3 regions of the Acidovorax radicis genome follow, and region 1 is predicted to be linked to each of the others. Evidence: predicted binding sites of a transcription regulator. Region 1 holds the regulator's gene; each other region holds the start of a gene.

Region 1 (2,254 bases):
GATCTCCCCCATAAGCGCAAAGCGCTTAGACAAATGAAAAAGCCTGCAATCTTTCGATTGCAGGCTTTAAACATTGGTGCGGCTGGCAGGAATCGAACCCACGACCCCTTGGTTCGTAGCCAAGTACTCTATCCAGCTGAGCTACAGCCGCTAAGCTTTGAATTATAGCATGTTTTTCAGATCTCTCTAAAAACCATCAATCTTTTTACCTACTACGCTCAAAAAAGCACGTGGACTCAAAGTAATTCAACGCAAGCCCGAATTGTAATGCAGGCCATAGACCGAAAAAAAACAAACCGATCAAATTGCCAAAAAAAAGGCTCCGGTCCTCATTGTCGTCCGCACAACAAGCGAGTGGTAGGGCGTGTTGGACTTGAACCAACGACCAAAGGATTATGAGTCCTCTGCTCTAACCAACTGAGCTAACGCCCCCATCCAAGCTCTGCCGCCAAGCAACAGGACAAGCGCGGTATTGTAAGTTGTTTACTTGCGATGGCTAAGCGCGTTCGACACCAGCTTTGACGTGATATCGACGATCTGAATCATCCGGTCATAAGGCATACGAGTAGGTCCTATGACCCCCAAAGTACCGACGACCCGACCGTCGACCTCGTAAGGAGAGCTCACGATAGAAAGCTCCTCGAAGGGCACGACCTGACTCTCGCCGCCAATGTAGATTCGCACTCCTTCCGCCTGGCTGGATATGTCTAGCAGACGAAGGATCTGCGTCTTTTGCTCAAAAAGATCAAAAGCACGCCGCAAATTCCCCATATCACTAGAGAAGTCGCTGACCGCCAGCAAATTGCGCTCTCCAGAAATCACGACTTCATCCTGTGCGGCTGAGAGCGCCTCAGAACCCACATTGACTGCAGCCTGCATGAGCGACGCAATCTCTCCCCGCAGCACATCCACTTCAGATTTCAAACGCTCACGCACTTGCTCCATGGCGAGCCCCGCATAGTGCGTGTTCAGAAAGTTGGATGTCTCTATAAGCTGTGACTGTGTGTAGTCAGCATCGGTGAAGATGACGCGATTTTGGACGTCGCCTTCAGGAGAAACAATGATGACGAGGAACCGCCGCTCCGAGAGCCTCAAGAACTCAATGTGGCGAAACACAGAAGTGCGCCGCGGGGCCATGACAACCCCCACGAACTGAGAAAGATTCGACAACAACTGCGCAGCGTTGGCGATCACCCGCTGTGGCTGCTCAGCGGCCAACTGCGGTGTCGTCAGGGGGTCACGCTGTACCGTCAGCATGGTGTCCACAAACAGTCGATACCCTCGGGCGGTAGGAATGCGGCCGGACGAAGTGTGTGGACTGGCAATCAACCCCAACTCTTCCAGATCCGCCATGACGTTTCGAATCGTCGCCGGTGACAAATCGAGACCCGACGCCTGGGACAAGGTCCTGGAACCTACAGGTTGCCCATCGGCTATGTAGCGCTCTACAAGGGCTTTGAGCAACAACTTGGCGCGGTCATCGAGCATGTAATGATTTTAGTGATGTAATTTCAAGATGACGTCCAATTTCCGCCATGTTGCACTTATCGGCAAGTACCAGACTACCTCTGCAAGCGCTGTGGGCGAAAGTTCGCGCCAAGCACTAGAAGATATCGCGCATTTCCTGGAACGCCAAGGTTGCGACGTTGCGCTTGAAGCAGAGACTGCCAGCAATTCAGGACTCCTGCACTACCCATCTTTGAAAGTTGAAGACATCGGAACCAAGTGTGATCTTGGATTGGTGGTGGGCGGAGATGGCACGATGCTGGGCATTGGCCGCAGGCTTGCTCGTTTCGGGACGCCCCTTATTGGTATCAATCAAGGGCGACTCGGGTTCATTACCGATATCCCATTGGACACCTACCAAACAACGCTGCCACCCATGCTGCGCGGCGAGTACGAAGAGGACCTGAGACCTCTGATGCACGCGACCGTCGTGCGCGATGAGCGGGTCGTTTTCGAAGCCCTTGCAATGAACGACGTCGTGGTGAACAGAGGCGCGACTTCAGGAATGGTGGAGTTAAGGGTGGAGGTAGACGGGCGCTTCGTCGCAAACCAGCGTGCGGACGGGTTGATCATTGCCTCGCCAACAGGCTCCACGGCCTATTCATTGTCTGCGGGAGGGCCTATGTTGCACCCGTCGATCCCCGGCTGGGTACTTGTACCCATTGCACCACACACGCTCTCCAATCGCCCCATTGTTTTGTCAGACGCCACGGAGATTGCTGTCGAGGTGGTTAGCGGTCGGGATGTC
Region 2 (2,254 bases), 2.2 Mb from region 1:
CGCCGCGCAGGTGCGCACCCTCGGTGAGCTGATCCTCACCCGGCTGCGCCAGCCTTATGAACTGGCAGGGCACGAACACCACTCTTCGGCCAGCGTGGGGGTCACGCTGCTCAGCCACTATCGCGACTCTGTGGACGAGGTGCTCAAGCAGGCCGACATGGCGATGTACCGGGCCAAGGATGCCGGCCGCAACACCTTGCGTTTTTTTGACCCGGACATGCAGCAGGCGGTCAACCGCCGTGCGCTGATGGAGGCCGCGCTGCACAACGGCCTGCGCCAGTCGCAGTTCTTGCTGCTGTACCAGCCGCAGGTGGACGACCAGGCGCGCATCACAGGGGCCGAGGCGCTGGTGCGCTGGCAGCACCCGGTTCAGGGCATGGTCCCGCCGTCCGAATTCATCCCCCTGGCCGAAGAATGTGGGCTGATCCTGCCCCTGGGCGATTGGGTCATGGAGACCGCCATGCGCCAACAGGCGCAGTGGCGCACCGACCCGGCCCTGGAATCCCTGTGCCTTGCCATCAACGTGAGCGCACGCCAGTTTCTGCAAGACAACTTTGTGGAGCGCGTGCTCACGCTGCTGCAGCGCACCGGCGCCAACCCCACCCGCATCAAGCTGGAGCTGACCGAAAGCCTGCTGCTGGCCAATGTGGACAACGTGATCGCCACCATGCACGCCTTGCGTGCGCATGGGCTGGGCTTCTCGCTCGACGACTTTGGCACGGGCTATTCCAGCCTCAGCTACCTCAAGCGCCTGCCACTCGATCAGATCAAGATCGACCAGGGGTTTGTGCGCGGCGTGCTGCAACACCCCAGCGACGCAGCCATCGCACGCACGATCATTGCGTTGGCCGCAAGCCTGGGCCTGGGAGTGATTGCCGAAGGGGTGGAAACCACAGAGCACCATGCGTTTTTGCTGGCGCATGGCTGCAAGGCGTTTCAGGGCTACCTGTTTGGCCGCCCGCTGGCGCTGGAGGAATTCGAAAACCGGGCGCGCCGGGGTGCTATCGAGGCCCATCTCGCCCCTCACAGCCAGCCACACTGAGCTGCGGATGGCTGGGGGCAAGGAATATTCATCAAAAATGATAGCTACTTAGCCATGCCTGATAAGCGCAGCAACCTCATTTTTTTCAAATCCATTCGAAGGTGACATAGGGCAATTCCACGGGAACTTCAGGGCTTAGCACTCAATCACAGAGAGTGCTAATATCTTGGCTTAGAGGAAAGGATTCCCGGAATGACCACTCAATCTGGAACCGCGACGATGACTTTGGCTCCCACCAGCCCCTGGGGGCTTGTGCCCCCGCTGGGCAATCTGGACGCCTACATTTCGGCCGTCAACCGCCTGCCGCTGCTCACCCACGACGAAGAGCAGACCTATGCACGCCAGCTTAAAGAAAACAACGACCTGGGCGCCGCTGGTCGGCTGGTGATGTCGCACCTGCGCTTGGTCGTATCCATTGCCCGCCAATACCAAGGCTATGGCCTGCCCCATGGCGACCTGATCCAGGAAGGCAATGTGGGCCTGATGAAGGCCGTCAAACGTTTCGATCCCGACCAGGGCGTGCGGCTGGTCAGCTACGCCATGCACTGGATCAAGGCCGAGATCCACGAATACATCCTCAAGAACTGGCGCATGGTGAAGGTGGCCACCACCAAGGCGCAGCGCAAGCTGTTCTTTAACCTGCGGTCGATGAAGCAGAGTTTCAAGGCGGACGCCGCAGCGGCCGATGCAGCCACGCACCGCGACACCCTGTCTGACCACGAGATCGATGCGGTGGCCCGGCAGCTGAACGTCAAGCGGGAAGAAGTCATCGAGATGGAAACCCGCATGTCGGGCGGCGACGTGCTGCTTGACCCAGCTCCGTCTGACGATGGTGAACAGGCGTTTGGCCCCATTGCCTATCTGGCCGATGCCTCCCACGAACCCACGGCGATGATCGAATCCCGCCAGCGTGACGCCCTCGCCACCGATGGCATTGCAACGGCGCTGGCCAGTCTGGATGATCGCAGCCGCCGCATCGTTGAAGAGCGCTGGCTCAAGGTGAACGACGACGGCAGCGGCGGCATGACGCTGCACGATCTGGCGGCGGTGTATGGCGTCAGCGCCGAGCGCATTCGCCAGATTGAAGTGGCGGCAATGAAGAAGATGAAGAAGGCGTTGGCCGAGTACGCGTGAGCGTGGGTATCGAGCGGCGGTAACATCACGTTCTTGCAGAAGTAGCCTCGCGGGGCCCCAGTTCTGGGCCCCGCGTCG
Region 3 (2,254 bases), 170 kb from region 1:
TCAGCCACCGTGCCCCCTTCGCGGACGGCAACAAGGTCAAGCATCGACAGGGCGGGGCGGTGGGTGGTGTGGGTCATGGTGTCATTGTCGGGCGCTGTGGACGTTGGTGCAGGCAGCGGCGCAGAGCCGGCACGGACCGAGGGGTTGCCCGCAGCAGAGCCTGCACGATGTCAATTTCTGATAGCCAAAAAGCCCATCCCGCTACAGAATGTTTCAAGCCATTTTGCGTGTCGGCATCGTTGGGTGCTCTGAAGAGATGGATAGCGAGGGATGTTCCATGGGATTTTTTAGCCGTTTGTTCAAAATCAGGGAGCAAGACCCCTCAAGCCCCGACACGACCTGGGCTTTGGAAGACAACGGCAGTGAGCTGGTGCTGGATGCTGAATACGCGGCCACGTTGATGACCGAAATCGACATTGATGCCGCCATTGCGAGCCATGAGCGCTGGCGGTTGCAACTGCAGGACATGGTCAACGGCCGGTCCGACGAGGTCATGCGACCAGAACGCATTTGCCATGATGATCGTTGTGACCTGGGCCGTTGGCTCTATGGCACGGGCCGCGTGCGCCTAGGGCATTACCCGGCGTTTGACATGCTGGTGGCCCGCCATAAGTATTTTCATCAGCAGGCGGCCGATGTGGTGACGCTGTACCAGTCGGGGGACGCGGCCAAGTCGGTACAACTGCTCAACAGCAGCTGCCGGCACGCGTCCAACCAGGTGCTTCTTCTGCTCAAGGAGCTCAAACGCGGGTTGGGGCGCTGACTGGAACTTCTGTTCCAGAGGGTGACAGCGCTGAAAACGCGATGGCACCACACACAAATTTTCACGACCGAACCACCTGTTCACCAAGGGGTCGTCTTGAAATCGACACAAATGCCCGTATCATTAGCACTCGCAGTAGTTGAGTGCTAACACCACATCGGCTGCCGGTAATTTGGTGGTGTCCGGAGGTCCGGGCGCCAAATCAGTCAGCTTTTTCACTGAAAACAGGAGCATTGCAATGAAACTTCGCCCTCTGCACGATCGCGTGATCGTCAAGCGTATCGAAAGCGAAACCACGACCGCCTCCGGCATCGTGATCCCTGACAACGCCGCTGAAAAGCCTGATCAAGGTGAAGTGCTGGCCGTCGGCCCCGGCAAGAAGAACGACAAGGGCGAAGTGATGGCCCTGAACGTGAAGGTCGGTGACCGCGTTCTGTTCGGCAAGTACTCGGGCCAGACCGTCAAGGTCGGCGGCGACGAGCTGCTGGTCATGAAGGAAGACGATCTTTTCGCAGTGGTCGAGAAGTAATTTTCGTCCTCTGAGTTACTCATCTTTTAATAGCTGCTAGCGCTTTATTAATAAGCGCCAGCGGTCAATTTGATTCAAATCTTGTAGGAGCCAAACATGGCAGCAAAAGACGTAGTTTTCGGCGGCGAAGCCCGCGCTCGCATGGTTGAAGGCGTGAACATCCTGGCCAACGCGGTCAAGGTCACGCTGGGCCCCAAGGGTCGCAATGTGGTGCTGGAGCGCTCGTTCGGCGCCCCCACCGTGACCAAGGACGGTGTGTCCGTGGCCAAGGAAATCGAACTCAAGGACAAGCTGCAGAACATGGGCGCCCAGCTCGTGAAGGAAGTGGCCTCCAAGACCAGCGACAACGCTGGTGACGGCACCACCACCGCTACGGTGCTGGCACAAGCCATCGTTCGCGAAGGCTTCAAGTACGTTGCCGCCGGCATCAACCCGATGGATCTGAAGCGCGGTATCGACAAGGCTGTGGCAGCCCTGGTCGCCGAGCTGAAGAAGGCTTCCAAGCCCACGACCACCTCCAAGGAAATCGCACAGGTCGGTTCGATCTCTGCCAACTCCGACGAAACCATCGGCAAGCTGATCGCTGACGCCATGGACAAGGTTGGCAAGGAAGGCGTGATCACCGTGGAAGACGGCAAGTCGCTGGACAGCGAACTGGACGTCGTGGAAGGCATGCAGTTTGACCGCGGCTACCTGTCGCCCTACTTCATCAACAACCCAGAAAAGCAATCCGCCATTCTGGACAACCCCTTCGTGCTGCTGTTCGACAAGAAGATCAGCAACATCCGCGACCTGCTGCCTACGCTGGAACAAGTCGCCAAGGCCGGCCGTCCGCTGCTGATCATCGCCGAAGAAGTCGAAGGCGAAGCCTTGGCTACTTTGGTGGTCAACACGATCCGCGGCATCCTGAAGGTGGTGGCTGTGAAGGCTCCTGGCTTCGGCGACCGTCGCAAGGCCATGCT

The links. The regulator HrcA, encoded in region 1, represses chaperone genes, less so after heat shock. The targets are predictions, from matches to a motif close to TTAGCACTCNNNNNNNNNGAGTGCTAA.
Region 2: the regulator HrcA is predicted to act here: its motif matches at 1,178-1,204, upstream of rpoH (RNA polymerase sigma factor RpoH).
Region 3: the regulator HrcA is predicted to act here: its motif matches at 887-913, upstream of KI609_RS18810 (co-chaperone GroES).

The regions. Positions count from the first base shown of each region.
Region 1 is NZ_CP075184.1:3,940,142-3,942,395, forward strand. Features, by position in the region: tRNA gene KI609_RS17990 (tRNA-Arg) at 75-151, opposite strand; tRNA gene KI609_RS17995 (tRNA-Ile) at 356-432, opposite strand; gene hrcA (heat-inducible transcriptional repressor HrcA) at 484-1,488, opposite strand; gene KI609_RS18005 (NAD kinase) at 1,517-2,254, shown strand, end outside.
Region 2 is NZ_CP075184.1:1,149,717-1,151,970, reverse strand. Features, by position in the region: gene KI609_RS05180 (EAL domain-containing protein) at 1-1,042, shown strand, start outside; gene rpoH (RNA polymerase sigma factor RpoH) at 1,235-2,176, shown strand.
Region 3 is NZ_CP075184.1:4,107,218-4,109,471, reverse strand. Features, by position in the region: gene KI609_RS18820 (LLM class flavin-dependent oxidoreductase) at 1-77, opposite strand, end outside; gene KI609_RS18815 (CZB domain-containing protein) at 278-763, shown strand; gene KI609_RS18810 (co-chaperone GroES) at 1,002-1,292, shown strand; gene groL (chaperonin GroEL) at 1,389-2,254, shown strand, end outside.